DNA from 2 places in the Mycobacterium sp. 050134 genome. Region 1 is predicted to be linked to the other one. Evidence: predicted binding sites of a transcription regulator. Region 1 holds the regulator's gene; the other holds the start of a gene.
The links. The regulator LexA, encoded in region 1, represses DNA repair genes until DNA is damaged. The targets are predictions, from matches to a motif close to CGAACANNTGTTCG.

Region 1 (9,251 bases):
GGCGCGCTGGGAGGAACGGCTCGCCGAGGTGGGTGTCGGTCAGTTGCACGCCGAGCTCGCCCGCCGCGATCCCGCGGCGGCCGCGGCGATCCTGCCCACCGACGCCCGGCGCACCGTACGGGCGCTCGAGGTCGTCGAGCTCACCGGGCGGCCGTTCGCGGCGTCGGCGCCGCGCATCGGCGCCCCGCGCTGGGACACGGTCATCGTCGGACTGGACACCGAGACAACGGTTCTGGACGAACGGCTAGCCCGCCGCACCGACGCCATGTTCGACCAGGGCCTGGTCGACGAGGTGGCCGCGCTGCTCCGCGGGGGCCTGCGCGGCGGTGTCACCGCCTCGCGCGCCCTGGGCTATGCCCAGGTCATCGCGGCGCTCGACGCCGGGGGTACGACCGAGCAGATGCGCGAGGCCCGGGAACTGACCTACGTGGGCACGCGACGCTACGTGCGGCGGCAGCGCTCGTGGTTTCGCCGTGACCATCGCGTGCACTGGCTGGACGCGGCCGATCCCGCGGGCCTCGCCGACGACGCGGTCCGGGTCTGGCGGCACGTATTCTGAGCAGGTGTTGTTCGCCAAGGGCCACGGTACGGAGAACGACTTCGTCCTGCTGCCCGACATCGACGCTGCGCTGACGCTCGACGCCGGCCGGGTGGCCGCGCTGTGCGACCGGCGCCGCGGCCTGGGGGCCGACGGGGTACTGCGGGTCACCACCGCCGGGGCCGCCCGGGCCGCCGGCGTGCTGGACCGCCTGCCCGAGGGGCTGGGCGCGGGTGACTGGTACATGGATTACCGCAACGCCGACGGGTCGACGGCCCAGATGTGTGGCAACGGCGTTCGGGTGTTCGCGCACTACCTACGCGCCAGCGGCCTGGAGGGCCGGGACGAGTTCGTGGTCGGTTCCCTGGCCGGACCCCGGCCCGTCACCGTGCACCGGGCCGATGCGACGAACGCCGACGTCACCGTCGACATGGGCAAGGCCAACATGCTGGGCAGCGGGGGGCCGGCATTCGACGCGATCGTGGGCGGCCGCCGGTTCGCCGGTTTCGGCGTGGACGTCGGTAATCCGCACCTGGCCTGCGTCGACCCCGGCCTGACCGCCGACGAGTTGGCGGCTCTGGATGTGGCGGCGCCCGTGCGCTTCGACCGCGCTCAGTTCCCGGATGGCGTCAACGTCGAGGTGGTCACGGCTCCGACCGACGGGGTGGTCCGGATGCGGGTCCACGAGCGCGGCGTCGGGGAAACCCGGTCCTGCGGCACCGGGACGGTCGCGGCGGCGGTGGCGGCGCTGGCCGCCGCCGGCGCGGACACCGGGACGCTGGCCGTGCGGGTGCCCGGCGGCGACGTCGTCGTCACGGTTACCGAGGCGACCAGCTACCTGCGGGGACCGTCGGTACTGGTGGCGCACGGGGAGCTCAGCGGGGAATGGTGGCGGGCCCAACAACGTTAATTCAGGTGCACGTCACCGAGTTGGCGTGCATCATCGTGTATTGCCTATGACAAATCCTGAATTCTCTAATCAACCCGAGCCGAGCACCGGCGAACTCGCCCTCGAGGATCGGTCGGCCCTGCGCCGTGTCGCCGGCCTGTCGACCGAGCTCACCGACGTATCCGAGGTCGAGTACCGCCAGCTGCGGCTGGAGCGCGTCGTCCTGGTGGGCGTGTGGACCGACGGCACCGCCTCCGACAGCGAGGCCAGCATGGCCGAGCTGGCGGCCCTGGCCGAGACCGCCGGGTCCCAGGTGCTCGACGCGTTGATCCAGCGCCGCGACAAGCCGGACCCTTCGACCTACATCGGTTCCGGCAAAGCCCAGGAGCTGCGCGAAGTGGTGCTGGCCACCGGCGCCGACACCGTGATCTGCGACGGTGAGCTCTCGCCGGCGCAGCTCACCGCGCTGGAAAAGGCGGTCAAGGTCAAGGTCATCGACCGCACCGCGCTGATCCTCGACATCTTCGCCCAGCACGCCACCAGCCGCGAGGGCAAGGCGCAGGTATCGCTGGCGCAGATGGAGTACATGCTGCCGCGGCTGCGCGGTTGGGGTGAGTCCATGTCACGGCAGGCCGGCGGTCGCGCCGGTGGCAGCGGCGGGGGAGTGGGCCTGCGCGGTCCCGGTGAGACGAAGATCGAGACGGACCGCCGCCGCATCCGCGAGCGGATGTCCAAGCTGCGCCGCGACATCAGGGATATGAAGCAGGTCCGCGACACCCAGCGCAGCCGTCGGCTGAACAGCGACGCGCCGTCGGTCGCGATCGTCGGTTACACCAACGCCGGCAAGTCCAGCCTGCTCAACGCGCTGACGGGCGCCGGGGTGCTGGTCCAGGATGCCCTGTTCGCCACCCTGGAACCCACGACCCGGCGCGCGGAATTCTGTGACGGCCGGCCCTGCGTGCTCACCGACACCGTCGGTTTCGTCCGCCACCTGCCGACTCAGCTGGTCGAGGCGTTCCGCTCCACGCTGGAGGAGGTCGTCGACGCCGATCTGCTGGTGCACGTGGTCGACGGGTCGGACACGAACCCGCTGGCCCAGATCAACGCGGTGCGCCAGGTGATCTCCGACGTCATCGCGGACCACAAGGGGGACCCGCCGCCCGAACTGCTCGTGGTCAACAAGGTCGATGCCGCGAGTGATCTGGCGCTGGCCAAGCTTCGGCACGCGCTGCCGGACGCGGTGTTCGTCTCCGCGCGCACCGGCGACGGGATCGAGATGCTGCGCCGGCGGATGTCCGAGCTCGTGGTCCCCGGCGACGCCGCCGTGGACGTCATGATTCCGTACGACCGGGGGGACTTGGTGGCACGCCTGCACGCCGACGGGCGCGTGCAGCAGGAGGAGCACAGCGCCGCCGGCACGCGGATCAAGGCGCTGGTTCCGGTGGCGCTGGCCGTGAACTTGCAGCAGTTCTCCGCACACTGACGCGCGCGGGCCCGCTGCCCGCCGACCAACCGCCCGGTTGGTATATGTTGGGCCGCAGAGTCCACTTCCGCCGGAGGTCAGCCATGAGCAGTGCCGTCAAGTACCAGCGCACTCTTTTCGAGCCCGAGCACGAACTCTTCCGTGAGTCGTACCGGGCGTTCCTCGATCGCCACGTCGCGCCGTACCACGACGAATGGGAGAAGGCGAAGATTGTCGACCGCGGCGTGTGGCTCGAGGCCGGTAAGCAGGGCTTCCTCGGCATGGCGGTGCCGGATGAATACGGCGGCGGGGGCAACCCCGACTTCCGGTACAACGCGATCATCACCGAGGAAACCACCGCCGGGCGTTACAGCGGAATCGGTTTCAGCTTGCACAATGACATCGTGGCGCCCTACCTGCTGGCCCTGGCCACCGAGGAGCAGAAGCAGCGCTGGCTGCCCAAGTTCTGCACCGGCGAGCTGATCACCGCGATTGCCATGACCGAGCCTGGAACCGGTAGCGACCTGCAGGGCATCAAGACGCGCGCGGTCAAGCAGGGTGACCATTACGTGCTCAACGGAGCAAAGACGTTCATTACCAATGGGATCAACGCCGACCTCGTGATCGTCGTCGCGCAGACCGATCCGGACAAAGGGGCGCAAGGGTTTTCGCTGCTCGCGGTCGAGCGCGGCATGGAAGGCTTTGAACGCGGGCGCCATCTGGACAAGATCGGCCTCGATGCCCAGGACACGGCCGAACTCTCGTTCACCGATGTCAAGGTTCCGGCCGAGAACCTGCTCGGCCAGGAGGGCATGGGGTTCATCTACCTCATGCAGAACCTGCCGCAGGAGCGCATCTCGATCGCCATCATGGCGGCCGCGGCCATGGAGCACGTGCTCGAGGCGACCTTGCAATACGCCAAGGAACGCAAGGCGTTTCGCAAGCCGATCGGGAGTTTTCAGAACAGTCGCTTCGTGCTCGCCGAGTTGGCGACCGAGGCCACCGTGGTCCGCATGATGGTCGACGAATTCATCCGGTTGCACTTGGACGAGAAGCTGACGGCCGAGCAGGCCGCGATGGCCAAGTGGTACAGCACCGAAAAGCAGGTGTACCTGATCGACCGGTGTCTGCAGCTGCACGGCGGATACGGCTACATGCGCGAATACCCTGTTGCTAGGGCGTATCTGGATGCGCGTGTGCAGACCATCTATGGCGGCACGACCGAGATCATGAAGGAGATCATCGGCCGCAGTCTGGGCGTCTGATCCGGCGAGCTTTGCGCCGCATTCAACACCCTTGGGCCGGGTTGTCGCCTGCCCGGTAAGAGTATTCACGTACCGTCTGCGCATGTGGTTTGCGCACGCCGATCGCGTGCTCGAGCATTGTCGCGCGAACATTCGCACCGCCCACTGGTCTGCCGGCGGCCCGGCGGTGAGGCGGAAACCGCCGTTGTCGGCTGCCGGCGCGATAACCGAATCGAATCGGCGCGCACACGGTCGGCCGCGATTCGGGCGCGACCGTGCATCATTTCGACATCGGCGCGGTATCCGTTTTTGTACTATTTGTCATTTGACTTCGCATTTCTCGTCGTCAAAGGCAAAGTTATGCGAGCCCGGCGGCGATGCGGGTCGTGTAGGGATCGATTTCCGTTGGGGGAGACGACCCGCTCGCCGGGTCTGCACGGAACGGGCACGGCCGCATCGGAAGGCCGCATCCGTCGGCTGGGAGGCTTGGTGAAAGGGCATAGAGGGCACATGCGCAGGCTGGTCGGGAGCGCGCTGGTCGGTTTGGTGACCACGGCGCTCGCCGCCGGATTGCTGGCGCCCGTGGCTCTGGCATCGCCGATCGGTGACGCCGAGGCCGCCATCATGGCCGCCTGGGAGAAGGCCGGCGGCGACACCTCACCGCTCGGCGCGCGGAAGGGCGACGTCTACCCGGTCGCAGACGGCTTCGCGCTGGACTTCGACGGCGGCAAGATGTTCTACACCACAGACACCGGCGCGAAGTTCGTCTTCGGGCCGATCCTGGACAAGTACGAGTCGCTCGGCGGCCCGGCCGGCAGCGATCTGGGGTTCCCGACCATCAACGAAGTGCCTGGCCTCGCGGGCCCGGACAGCCGGGTCGCGACCTTTTCGGCGAGCGACAAGCCGGTGATCTTCTGGACCTCCGACCACGGCGCCTTCGTTGTGCGCGGCGCGATGAACGCCGCCTGGGACAAGCTCGGCAGCTCCGGTGGGGTGCTCGGCGCTCCGGTCGGCGACGAGACCTATGGCGGCGAGGTCACCTCGCAGAAGTTCAGCGGCGGGCAGGTCTCGTGGAACCGGCAGACCAAGCAGTTCACCACAGAGCCGGCGAGCCTGGGTGACCAGCTCAAAGGCCTGCAGGTCCCGATCGATCCGACGGCGGCCATCAACATGGCTTGGCGCGCGGCGGGCGGAACCACCGGTCCGCTGGGCGCGAAGCAGGGCGGGCATTACCCCATCGGGGGCGACGGAATCGCTCAGAACTTCGCCGGCGGCAAGGTGTTCTTCAGTCCAGCGACCGGCGCCAACGCCGTCGAGAGCGACATCCTGGCCAAGTACGAGTCCCTGGGCGGGCCGGTAGGCAGCGACCTGGGTTTCCCGGTGGGCAACGAGTCCGACGGCGGCATCGGACCCGCCAGTCGCGTCTGCACGTTTTCGGCGGCTGACAAGCCGGTGATCTTCTGGACCTCCGACCACGGTGCGTTCGTCGTCCGCGGGGCGATGAAGGTCGCGTGGGACAAGCTGCGCGGCGCGGCCGGCAAACTGGGCGCGCCGGTCGGCGACCAGTCGCTCGACGGCGACGTGATCTCGCAGCAGTTCGCCGGCGGCAAGATCTCGTGGAACCGGTCGAAAAACACCTTCAGCACCGATCCGGCCAACCTGGCGCCGCTGCTGACCGGTCTGCAGGTGCCCGGGCAGAACCAGCCGAGTGGGGCGGCCGCCCCGCCGGCCCACGCCAAGAAGTTCACCTGGCATTGGTGGTGGCTGCTGGCGGCGGTCCCGGTGCTGGTGCTGATCGTGTTGTCGGGGCTCGTCGCGTTCGGGTGGCGCCGTCGCCGCGCCGCCCAGGGCGTCGCGCCCTACGAGCAGCGGCCCGAGGACGTGGGCTATGACACCGCCCCCGACCAGCACTGGGGGTACGAGGACGCCGACGTCTCCGGCGAGCACTACCCGCCCGTCGACGTTCACCCGGCGGAAATGCACGAACCGGCGGGGCCCGCGTCACGAGTCAGCTGGCGCCGCGGCGGTGCCGTCGCGGTCGCGGGTGCCGTCCCGGACGCGGCGGGATATGACCGCTTCGGGGACGGATTCGGCGCGGGCGCCGAGGAACCCGACACCGACTCCATCCCGATCGTCTCGGACGCCGACCTGGCCCAGGCCTACCCCGAGGCCGGCTACCTCCAGGTCGACGACCGGGACCACGTCGAGGCCGACACCGCCGAGGGCGGCTACCCGCCCGCCGTATACGCCGGCGTCGCCCTGGAGACCGCGCCGGACGATCACGCGGCTGGGGTGGACGAGGCGGGCGACTGGGTGTACCCGGACGCCGCCGGCATACACGCCGACGCCGAGGTAGTGACGCCCGAGGCGGCCGCGCCCGAGGCGGCCGCGTCCGTCGCCGGGATGTTCGGTGACGTCACCCCGGAAGACGCAATAAACCTTTCCGCCGGGGCGGGCGGCGAGCCGACCACCGGACGGCACGCCGCCATCGAGCCCGACGACGCCGACGGCGTGGCCGCCTGGCCCGTCGGCGCCAATCTGGCCCCAGCCGGTCGGCCGGCGATCCATCTGCCGTTGGACGACCCCTACCAGCCGCCGGACGGGTATCCGATCAAGGCCAACGCCAGCGTCGGGCTGTACTACACGCCCGGTAGCGCCCTCTACCACGACACCCTCGCCGAGATTTGGTTGGCCAACGAGGACGTCGCGCGGGCCAACGGGTTCATTAAGGCCGACTGACGGATGGTGCGCTGGGCAGCGGCCCCGGCGTCAGATCTTGCGAATGACCGTCACGACCTTGCCGAGCACGGTCGCGTCGTTGCCCGGAATCGGATCGAACGCCGGATTGTGCGGCATCAGCCACACCTGGCCGCCCGCGCGCCTGAACGTCTTCACGGTGGCCTCGCCGTCGAGCATGGCCGCGACGATATCGCCGTTGTCGGCGACGTTCTGCTGTCGCACGACCACCCAGTCGCCGTCGCAGATCGCGGCCTCCACCATCGAGTCGCCGACCACCCTGAGTAGGAACAGCGTGCCCTCGCCAACCAACTCACGCGGCAGCGGGAAGACGTCTTCGACGGCCTCCTCGGCGAGAATCGGGCCACCCGCCGCGATGCGCCCGAGGACGGGGACGAACGTCGGTTCCGGCAGTGCGTCCGAACCGGCGACCTCGGTGGCCGGCGCCGCCACCTCGTCGTCGGCGCCGCGGACGTCGACGGCCCGCGGCCGGTTCGGGTCGCGGCGTAAATAGCCCTTCCGCTCCAGCGTCCGCAGCTGGTGGGCCACCGACGAGGTGGAAGTGAGGCCGACCGCGTCGCCGATCTCCCGGATGCTCGGCGGGTAGCCGCGGCTGGTCACCGACGCGCGAATGACATTCAGAATGGTGCGCTGACGTTCGGTCAGCGAGGAATCGTGAGACGGCGCACGGCCGCCCGCCGCGGACGAGGTGTCGTTGCTGTCGCTCATGGGACTGAGGTTAACCGCCCGGCCACGAAGAATCAAACATGTGTTCGACTGGCGTGTCGTGGCCGATCCCTCCGCAAAAAACGACCCGCACGCACCGGAATCACAACGGTGTAACTCTTCGGCATACCGGGTACTTCAACTCCATGCCAGTGATAGTGACCGACGAACTTGTCGGTGGAGTGATCTAGCGTTCTGCTCGTCCGACACACTTCGCTCACATGTTCGGCTATCGAACACACGAGCGATATAGTGTCGAACACACGAGCGAGAATTAGTTGACCGGAGGACCTGAGATGACCATCACCCACACACTCTCGCCGCGCACCAGCAGCATGCGGCGCCCGGTCAACGGGCCGGTGGAGGGCGCGCGTTACGGCCGGGAGGGGTTGGCTCACTCCCGCCGGCCCGGCCCATCGAGGCCCGCCGCCGCGGCGCCGCGCTACTACGGCACGGGTGTTCGGGTATCGGCCGCGCCGCACCGCAGGCGGCCCGTCACGCTGGCGACCACCGTCGGGCTGGCGGTGGTGGCCGGGCTGATCACGCTGTGGCTGGGTTTGGTCGCCAACGTGGGGGAGGCCCTGAACGGCAGCTCCCCGGCCGCGGCGGCCCCCGTACCCGACCGGCTCGCCGTCGTGCGGGTCGAGGGCGGGGAGTCGCTCGAGGACCTCGCTCACCGGGTGGCGCCGGACGCGCCGGCACGCCAGGTGGTGCAGCGCATCCGGGAACTCAATGATTTGGGCTCGCCGACGCTGGTCGCGGGCCAGACCCTGATCGCGCCGGTCGGTTGACGGCATCGCGCCCGCGCGGTGAAAACCGGCTCGCGCCAACGCGCCTCGGTCCTCGTCCTGGCGGGTGCACCCGGTGTGCGGTTGCGTTGGCCATGCATGGCCGTCCATGGCCGGGCGCGGGTACGCTCGGGAACTGCGATATCCGGTTGACAGCGCGGCGAAGGAGCGGTGATGCACTGTCCCTTCTGCCGCCACCCCGATTCCCGGGTCATCGACTCGCGCGAAACCGATGAGGGCCAGGCCATCCGGCGCCGCCGGTCGTGCCCCGAGTGCGGGCGCCGTTTCACCACCGTTGAGACCGCCGTGCTGGCCGTAGTCAAGCGCAGCGGAGTCACCGAGCCCTTCAGCAGGGAGAAGGTCATCAGAGGCGTGCGACGGGCGTGCCAAGGCCGGCAGGTCGACGACGACGCCCTGAACCTGCTGGCCCAGCAGGTCGAGGACACCGTGCGTGCCGCCGGGTCGCCGGAGATCCCCAGCCACGAGGTCGGCCTGGCGATCCTCGGGCCGCTGCGCGATCTGGACGAGGTGGCGTACCTGCGGTTCGCGTCGGTATACCGCTCCTTCTCGTCCGCCGAAGACTTCGAGCGCGAGATCGAGGCGCTCCGCGCGCACCGCAAGGTAGCCACCCCGAGCTGACCGGGCCCGACACCGTCACGGCTAGGGTTTTCTGCATGCCCATGGACTTGCATCCGGACCTCGTGCCGCTGGCGCCCCTGCTGGGCACCTGGACCGGTCGGGGGACAGGCAAGTATCCGACGATCCAGCCGTTCGACTATCTCGAGGAAGTCGCGTTCTCCCACGTCGGGAAGCCGTTCCTGGCGTACGGACAAAAGACCCGGGCGCCGGGCGACGGCAAGCCATTGCA
Region 2 (9,251 bases), on a different contig from region 1:
CGAACCATCGGTGTCCTCGACTTGGGTTGGGAGGACTACCAGGTCGCCCTCGAGTACGACGGTGACCAACACCGCACCGACCGAAGGCAGTTCGTCAAAGATATCGGCCGGCTGGGGAAGCTGGAGGACCTCGGGTGGGTCGTGATCCGGGTGGTCGCCGAGCACCGACCCGACGGCATCATCCGACGCGCCGAACAGGCCCTCGCCCGCCGCGGCTACCGCCGAGATCTGCGTTAGCGCGTGACCCACTCGCACTTTTCCGCGCTGCCGTCGATTTCGGCGCCTAACGACGCGTCGCCCGGCCCACCAGATACTCCAGCGCGTGATCGGTGCCGGGCGGCAGCGCGCCGGCCGGCCACCACCGCAGGTCGTCCGACTCGTCGCTGATCGCGATCCGCGCCCCGGCCGGCGCGTGCGCCACGAATTGCAGGTCCAGGTGGCGGGTCGGCACGCCCAGCGAGCAGGTGACGGGGTGCACGTGCACGGCAGCCAATCCCGGGTCGATCCGCAGGCCGTCGATCCCCGACTCCTCGGTGCCCTCGCGCAGCGCGGTGGCGACGATGTCGCGGTCCCCGTCATCGCAGTGCCCACCGAGTTGCACCCAGCGGCCCACGCGTGGATGCAGAGTCAGCAGCACCCGGGTGCCGGTGTGGTCGAGGACGAGCGTCGACGCGGTGACGTGGCCGGGCACGCAGTCTCGGCGGCAGGCATCGGGGCGCGCATGCACGAAGGCCAGGACGGCGTGCCGCAACGAATCTTGCGCCGGGCCCGGGGCGGCCCAGCCGGTGAGGAGCGAGATCGCCGAGTCACGGACGCTCACCGGGCGCGCCTCCTTTTCGGGCGACCCCGCGGCGCGTGCCGCGCCAGCCGGTGGAAGCCGTCGCTTCGCCCGCGAACGCCGTCATGCCTATTTCCGGATCAGCAGTTCGGTGGGGCCGGCCGGGTCGCGGGGGCCCGCCGGTTCGGCGGCGTAACCGATGGCGATGGCGCCCAACGGCTCCCAATCGGCGGGCAGTCCGAGCTCCGCGCGCACCAGGTCGGCGGCGAAGATCGTCGAGCCGATCCAGCAGCTGCCCACCCCGCGCACCGCCAGGGCGACCAACAGGGCCTGCACGGCGGCTCCTACCGCGACGGTGAACATCGTGTGTTCGGCGGCGGTGCGCGCCGGGTCGGGATAGGCGTGGGCGCCGTCGGGCACGAGGAACGGGATGACGACCTCGGGCGCGTCGTAGAGGATCTGGCCGCGCGCCACCCGCCGTTCCACGGCGTCGGCGGGACGGCCGTCGCCGGCGAGGTCGGCGCGCCACTTGTCCTTCATGCGGTCCAGCAGCCGGGCGCGGGTCGCGGGGTTTTGCAGCCAGACGAACCGGACGGGCCGGGTGTGGTGGGGCGCCGGCGCCGTCAGGGCCTCGGCGACCGCGCCCGTGATGAGCTCAGGCGGGACCGGCTCGTCGCCGAACCGGCGCACCGAACGGCGCAACAGCTGGGCCTGCCGGCGGCCCAGGTCGACCGCCTCGGCGGTGCCGAGCCAGAACAGGTCCTCGGAGCCGGGTCGCGACAAGTGCCGGGCCGTGGTGCCGTCGTCGGTCACGGCGAGGCCGCGCACCACGGCCACCGGCACGCCCGTCAACTTCCCCTTCACCAGGTCGGCGGCCGCCGCGATCTCGTCTGCGATCGCCACTTCGGTGACGAGCAGTTCGTTGCCGTGCCGGTCCACGGTCCCCGAATAGCCGTGCAGCACAGCCAAACCGGCGGCGCCGACTGCGGCGTCGATCTGACCGTTGCGCCACGCCCGGCCCATCGTGTCGGTGACGACTACGGCCACCTGCACGCCCAGCCGTTCACGTAGCCCATCGCGCAGCGCCGCGGCGCTCGCATCGGGATCGACCGGCAGCAGCGCCAGCTCGTCGCGGTCCACGTTCGATCCGTCCACGCCGGCGGCGGCCTGGATCAGCCCCAGCCGGTTCTCGGTGATCAGGGTCTTACCCTTGCGGGCCAACACCCGCACCGCCTCATCGGCGACCAGCTTGCGCCGCAGGGCGTCCCGCTCCTCGGCGTCGCGCGGCGCCCGGACCAGCCGGCCCTCGCACTTGGACACCACCTTGCTGGTCACCACCACGACATCCCCGTCGCGCAGCCACGGCACGGCCTCGGCGAGGGCCGCGCCCAGGTCGTCACCGGGCCGGAATTCGGGCAGCCCAGGCACGGGCAGGATCTCGATCGCCGCGGCGGTACCGTGTTCGCTGCCCGGCGCTGTCGTCGGACCGGTCACGCCGTCACTCCGGCAAGGTCGAGCCCGGCGCTGACCATCTCGGCCGTCGCCTTGGGGTCGGTCATCAGCAACGGCACCGCGCGAACGGCGACGCCCTCGATCTCGGCGTGGTCGCCCTCGTGCACCAACCAGCAGTCCAGGATCCCGGTGACGCGGCGCGCGCCGTAGTGCCGGCCAACCGCCTCCGCGGTGGACTCGACGCCGATGACCGTGAGGCACTCATCGGCCATGCCACGCAACGGCTTTCCGCCGATGATGGGGGAGTAGCCCACGATTGGGGCGGCGGCGGCGCGCAGCGCGCCGCGGATCCCGGGGACCGCGAGGATGGCCCCGACGCTCACCACCGGGTTCGACGGGGCCAGCATGATCACATCGGCTTCGGCGATGGCGGTCAGCGCTTCGGTTGTGGCCCTGGCCTTTTCGGCGCCAACGAACGCGAAGCTATGAGTCGGCACCTGCGCGCGGTAGCGCACCCACCACTCCTGGAAGTGGATCGCCCGCCGGCCGCCGTCGGCCGGGTCAGTGATCACTACGTGCGTCTCGCAGCGGTCGTCGCTTGCCGGCAGCAACCGTGCGCCCGGCTGCCAGCGGTCGCAGAGCGCTGCGGTGATCTGCGACAGCGGATAGCCGGCGTTGAGCATCTGCGTGCGCACCAGGTGGGTGCCGAGGTCGCGGTCGCCCAACTGGAACCAATCCGGCTGTACACCATAGCGCACCAATTCCTCTTTGGCGTGCCAGGTTTCGTCACAGTGCCCCCACCCTCGCTGTGGATCGACACCTCCACCTAAGGTGTACATGCAGGTGTCCAGATCCGGGCAGACCCGCAGCCCGTGTATCCAGGCGTCGTCGCCGATGTTGACGATTGCTGTCAGCTCGTGGTCGTGGGCTACCGTGTCTGGACCCTGCTGCTCGGCGAACTGCCCCAGTCCGAGCAGCTGTTGAACACCCAGCAGGAAACGGGCGCCGCCGACGCCGCCGACCAGAACAGTGACCTTCACACCGGATGAGAGTACCGTTCGCCACCGCTCGGCCACACCGAGCGGTGGGCCGTTCCGGCAACGTCGCGAGGGCACGCGGCCGGTGTGAGGGACACGCCGAAGTTGTAAAACAACGGAAACGCCGAAAATCGATCACGAGATGATATGGAAATGCGCTGAAGAGCTTGACCCGGCAGGTCAACCCGTGTCTAATCACAGCAGTGTCATTTCCCGGTTGGCCGGCCGATTCCGGTGTCGCAGGCCGAGATTCGATCACTTGTTCGAATTGTCTGTACATCAGAACAGAGCGACTCAACTCACTCTCTCCACCCACCTGAGGAGGCGGACGACCGCATGTCTTACGAGCACCTTCGGGGTGTGATGGCAAACACACCCCTGACGACCATGGGCCCAGCGCCCGTCGCGCTTTCTCGACCGCACTTGACGGTGGTCCCTGATGTCCCAGCCGATTTCGAGCCCGAGCTGGAGTCGGTACCCGCCGACCAATGGCAGGACCGCGCCCTGTGCGCGCAAACAGATCCCGAGGCTTTCTTTCCCGAGAAGGGCGGGTCCACCCGCGAGGCCAAGAAGATTTGCCTGGGCTGCGAGGTGCGCCACGAATGCCTCGAGTACGCCCTCGAGCACGACGAGCGCTTCGGCATCTGGGGCGGGCTCTCCGAGCGCGAGCGTCGGCGCCTCAAGCGCGGCATCATCTGACACGCGCCCGCGGAAGAGCGTTCAGTCGTCGTCGATCGTTGGGTCGATGACCGAAGGGTCGACGTCCAGGTAAATGGCCACCTGCGCCACCAATATCTCGTGCAGCAAGTCGCCGAGTTCGACGGTGTCCTTAGCCCGCCGCTCGATTGGCTTGCGGAACAACACAATTCGTGCCCGGGTGGAGTTCCCTCGGACATCAACGCCCGCCGGGATCAGCCGCGCCAGGGCGATCGGCCCGTCGGCGACGACCTCGGGCGGCCACTGCACGCTATTGGGATCCTTCGCCGCGATCCGCGGGATCTCATCCACCGCCACGTCGAGTTCGGTCAGCCGGTCCCGCCAATCGCGCTCGATGGGTTCGTAGGCTTCGAGCACCGCCATGTCGAAACGCTCCGCGCGGCTGCGCCATCCCGGCACGGTCGGCGGAAGCAGTGGGCCGCGCATCTCTCGGCGCCTCCGGGACGACCTGAACTCCGCCGGCCGGCCGAAGGCCGATCGATCCCCCCGGGGAGAGCTGCGCGAATCGCCCACGCGCCGATGGTAACGGTTGCACATCGCCGGTCGAACAGATGCGCGTGTCCGGCGCTTCGGCGGCGTTTGCGCACGATAGCCTTTCGGCGTGAACGTTCCTCGTCGCTGTTGCCGGCCCGGGTGTCCGCACTACGCCGTGGCGACCTTGACGTTCGTCTACTCGGACTCGACGGCGGTCGTGGGCCCACTCGCCACCGCGCGCGAGCCCCATTCGTGGGACCTGTGCGTCGGCCACGCCGGCCGGATCACCGCTCCCCGAGGGTGGGATCTGGTGCGGCACGCCGGCCCGCTGCCGATCCCCAGCAATCCCGACGAGGACGACCTCGTCGCGCTGGCGGACGCGGTGCGCGAAGGCGCCCCCGTCGAACGGGCCGTTGCCCATGGCGGCACGGGCTCGCCGCTCAAAAGTTTCGAAGGCTTCGCCGATCCACGCCTGCACGCCACCGGCGCCCACGCCGCCGCGCCGAGCGGCGGCGTGCTCGCGCCGCCCGAGCACCGCTCGGGACGCCGCCGCGGGCATCTGCGCGTGCTGCCCGATCCTGCCGACTGACGCTCCGCGTGTTTTCCGCGGGCCGATAGGCTGACTGCCAAGAGATTAAGGATCCCAGGCGTCAGGAGGCCCCACGTATGTCTCGGCCCGCCGCGATCGTCCACCGTGTCGTCAAGGCGTATGACGTGCGCGGGCTGGTCGGCGCAGAGCTCGACGAGCCGCTCGTCACCGACCTGGGCGCCGCGTTCGCCAAGCTGATGCGCGGCGAGGGCGCCGCGCAGGTGGTGATCGGCCACGACATGCGCGACAGCTCGCCGACGCTGGCCGCCGCGTTCGCCGCCGGGGTGACAAGACAGGGCCTCGACGTCGTGCGGATCGGGCTGGCGTCCACCGACGAGCTGTACTTCGCGTCGGGGTTGCTGGGCTGCCCGGGCGCGATGTTCACCGCGAGCCACAACCCGGCGGCCTACAACGGGATCAAGCTGTGCCGGGCCGGGGCCAAGCCCGTCGGCGCCGAGAGCGGCCTGCGCACCATCAGTGACGACGTGATCGCCGGGGTCGAGCAATATCGGGGAGAACCGGGGACCGTCACCGACCGCGATGTGCTCGACGACTACGGCGCGTTCCTGCGTTCGCTGGTCGACACGTCCGGTCTGCGCGCGCTGCGGGTGGCCGTCGACGCCGGCAATGGGATGGCCGGCCACACCGCGCCCGCGGTGCTCGGGCCGATCGGCGCGATCACCCTGTTGCCGTTGTTCTTCGAACTCGACGGCTCCTTCCCCAACCACGAAGCCAACCCGCTGGAGCCGGCCAACCTCGTGGACCTGCAGAAGTACGTCCGCGACACCGGTGCCGACATCGGCCTGGCCTTCGACGGCGACGCCGACCGGTGCTTCGTGGTCGACGAACGAGGCCGGCCCGTGTCGCCATCGACGGTGACCAGCCTGGTGGCCGCCCGCGAACTGGGCCGCGAGATCGGCGCCACGATCATCCACAACGTGATTACGTCGCGTGCGGTGCCCGAACTGGTTGCCGAGCGGGGCGGCACACCGCTGCGATCCCGGGTAGGGCACTCCTATATCAAGGCGCTGATGGCCGAGACCGGCGCGATCTTCGGCGGGGAGCATTCGGCGCACTACTACTTCCGCGACTTCTGGGGCGCCGACTCCGGGATGCTGGCCGCACTTCATGTTCTGGCCGCCCTCGGCGAGCAGGAGCGGCCGCTTTCCGAGCTGACCGCCGACTACCAGCGTTACGAGTCGTCAGGCGAGATCAATTTCACGGTGGCGGATGCACCGGGGTGCGTGGACGCGGTGCTGAGGTCCTTCGGTGGCCGGGTGCACTCCATCGACCACATCGACGGGGTGACGGCCGACCTCGGCGACGGCAGCTGGTTCAACCTGCGCAGCTCCAACACCGAGCCGCTCCTGCGGCTCAACGTCGAGGCCCGCACCGCCGAGGACGTCGAGGCGCTGGTCGCCGAGATCAGCGGCGAGATCGCCGCGCAGACGGCCCACGCGGAAGCGGCACCATGAGCGCCACGCGGTCGATCGACCTGGAAGACGCCGAGGGCCTGCTGGCCGCCGACCGGGAGGGACTGCTGCGGGCGGCGTCGTCGGCGGGTGCGCAAGTGCGCGCGATCGCCGCCGCGGTCGAGGAGGGCGCGCTCGAGTCGCTGCGGAGCGACGACCGCCCCCGCAGCGTGATCTGGGTGGCCGGGCGGGGCACCGCCGAGACGGCCGGGGCCATCCTGGCCGCGACGTCGGGTGGCGCGGCCTCGCAGCCCATCGCGCTCCTCGCCGAGGCGCCGCCCTGGATCGGCCCGCTGGACGTGCTGGTCGTCGCCGGCGACGACCCCGGTGACCCGGCCCTGGTGAGCGCGGCCGCGACCGGGGTGCGACGCGGTGCCCGCGTGGTGATCGTGGCTCCCTATGAGGGGCCGCTGCGGGATTCCACGGCCGGCCGCGTGGCGGTCCTGGCCCCGCGGCTGAGGATTTCCGACGAATTCGGGTTGTGCCGTTACCTGGCCGCCGGGCTGGCGACGTTGCAGGCCGTCGACCCGCGGCCGACCGTGGACCTGCCCTCCCTCGCCGACGGGCTGGACGCCGAGGCGCTGAGCAACAGCGCGGGCCGCGACCTGTTCACCAACCCGGCCAAGACGATGGCGGCGCGGATGACCGGCCGCCGGGTGGCGCTGGCCGGCGACGGCGCCGCGACGCTGGCGCTGGCGCGCCACGGCAGCTCGGTGTTGCTGCGAATCGCGCACGAAGTGGTCGCCGCCTCCGGGCTCGCGGACGCCGCGATGGCGCTGCGGGGGGCGGCCGCCGGTTCTTCGGTCGACGCGCTGTTCCACGACGAGGAGATCGACGGCCCGCTGCCGGAGCGGCTGCGCGTGCTGGTGCTGACGCTGGCCGACGAGCGCACGGTGGTCGCCGCCCGCGTCGCCGGACTCGACGACGCCCACCTGATCGCCGCGCAGGACGAGACCGACGGGCCGGGGGGCTCGACCGGAGCCGAGCTCTCACCGGCGCCGGGGGGCCCTATCAGCGCGGAGCAGCAACTGGCAATATTGGCCGTTCGGGTGGAGATGGCCGCTGTTTACATGCGACTGGTGCGGGGATAGACATTCACAGTGGAACTGCTTCGCGGGGCCTTGAGGACGTACGCATGGGGATCGCGCACCGCGATCGCCGAGTTCACCGGGCGGCCGGTGCCGGCGGCGCACCCGGAGGCTGAACTCTGGTTCGGCGCCCACCCCGGCGACCCCGCCTGGCTGGAGACCGACGAGGGCGAGATTTCGTTGCTGGAGGCGCTGGTCGCCGACCCCGAAGGGCAACTGGGTCCCGGCTCGCGCACCCGGTTCGGTGATGTGCTGCCGTTCCTGCTCAAGGTGCTGGCGGCCGACGAACCGCTGTCGTTGCAGGCGCATCCGAGTGCCGAGCAGGCGCTCGAGGGTTACCTCCGGGAGGAGCGGCTCGGCATCCCGGTGAACTCGCCGATCCGCAACTACCGCGACACGTCGCACAAGCCGGAATTGCTGGTGGCGCTGCAGCCGTTCGAGGCGCTCGCCGGCTTCCGGCAGGCGGCGCGGACCACGGAGCTGCTGCGGTCGCTGGCTGTCTCCGACCTCGATCCCTTCATCGAGCTGCTCGGCGACCAGTCCGACGCCGACGGGCTGCGCGCCCTGTTCACCACCTGGATCACCGCGCCGCAGCCCGACATCGACGTCCTGGTGTCCGCGGTGCTCGACGGCGCGATCCACTACATCACCTCCGGGGCAACCGAATTCGCCGCCGAGGCCAAGACCGTGCTCGAACTGGGCGAGCGGTATCCCGGCGACGCCGGGGTGCTGGCCGCCCTGCTGCTCAACCGCATCACCCTGGAACCCGGCGAGGCGATCTTCGTGCCGGCCGGCAACCTGCACACCTACCTGCGCGGGTTCGCCGTCGAGGTGATGGCCAACTCGGACAACGTGTTACGCGGCGGGCTGACGCCCAAGCACGTCGACGTGCCCGAGCTGCTGCGGGTGCTCGACTTCAACCCGAGCGCCGAGGCGCAACTGCGGCCGCATGTGCGCCGGGAGGGATTCGCCCTGATCTACGAGACCCCCGCCGAGGAGTTCGCCGTCGCGCTGCTCGCGCTCGACGGCGACTACCTCGGCCACGAGGTCGACGCGTCGTGCAGCCACGAGGGCCCGCAGATCCTGCTGTGCACCCAGGGTGGCACGACGGTTCACGGGAAGTCCGGCTCGCTCACCCTGGAACGGGGGATGGCCGCCTGGGTGGGCGCCGACGACGGCCCGATCCGGCTGGTCGCGCACGAGCCCACCAAGCTGTTCAGGGCGACGGTCGGGCTGTAGCTACTCGGCGACCGCCATGACCCGCCGGTCTCGGGTGGCCTCCCGGCGCTCGCGCAGCCACGCGCGCATGTTGTGGCCCATGGCGCGGCCGACGATTCCCGGCGGCGGGACCATGTAGAGGCTGTCGAGCAGCGAGAACCGGCGCAGAAACCATTCGGCCAGGACGGGTTCCGTCTCGGCCGCCCCGAGGAACTGGTCGAACAGCGTGGCCGACGGCCGCCACCACCACGGCACGGGCGCCTTGGTGCCGGCGTGGTGGAAGTTGACGTCGGCGATGCCGTTCATCATCCACACCGGGTAGGTGGTCCTGGCGGTCGCGCCGTTCAGCGCCGCGGCCAGCTGGTCGTCCGGGAACCGCAGCGCCCACTTCAGGTGGCCGGCCTGCAGCGAGGTCATCGTCATGCC

Region 2: cofD (2-phospho-L-lactate transferase) is a predicted target of LexA. The motif match lies at 3,520-3,533, and genes of this name have one in related genera.

What each region holds. Positions count from the first base shown of each region.
Region 1 is NZ_JAZGLV010000005.1:55,907-65,157, reverse strand. Features, by position in the region: gene miaA (tRNA (adenosine(37)-N6)-dimethylallyltransferase MiaA) at 1-559, shown strand, start outside; gene dapF (diaminopimelate epimerase) at 564-1,448, shown strand; gene hflX (GTPase HflX) at 1,495-2,910, shown strand; gene SKC42_RS07450 (acyl-CoA dehydrogenase family protein) at 2,994-4,154, shown strand; gene SKC42_RS07445 (LGFP repeat-containing protein) at 4,644-6,872, shown strand; gene lexA (transcriptional repressor LexA) at 6,903-7,598, opposite strand; gene SKC42_RS07435 (LysM peptidoglycan-binding domain-containing protein) at 7,892-8,386, shown strand; gene nrdR (transcriptional regulator NrdR) at 8,558-9,022, shown strand; gene SKC42_RS07425 (peroxynitrite isomerase) at 9,058-9,251, shown strand, end outside.
Region 2 is NZ_JAZGLV010000022.1:17,564-26,814, reverse strand. Features, by position in the region: gene SKC42_RS22355 (hypothetical protein) at 1-237, shown strand, start outside; gene SKC42_RS22350 (NUDIX hydrolase) at 284-820, opposite strand; gene SKC42_RS22345 (coenzyme F420-0:L-glutamate ligase) at 908-2,272, opposite strand; gene cofD (2-phospho-L-lactate transferase) at 2,269-3,270, opposite strand; gene SKC42_RS22335 (WhiB family transcriptional regulator) at 3,631-3,966, shown strand; gene SKC42_RS22330 (metallopeptidase family protein) at 3,988-4,410, opposite strand; gene SKC42_RS22325 (DUF3499 domain-containing protein) at 4,586-5,047, shown strand; gene SKC42_RS22320 (phosphomannomutase/phosphoglucomutase) at 5,125-6,522, shown strand; gene SKC42_RS22315 (TobH protein) at 6,519-7,610, shown strand; gene manA (mannose-6-phosphate isomerase, class I) at 7,620-8,846, shown strand; gene SKC42_RS22305 (FAD-dependent oxidoreductase) at 8,847-9,251, opposite strand, start outside.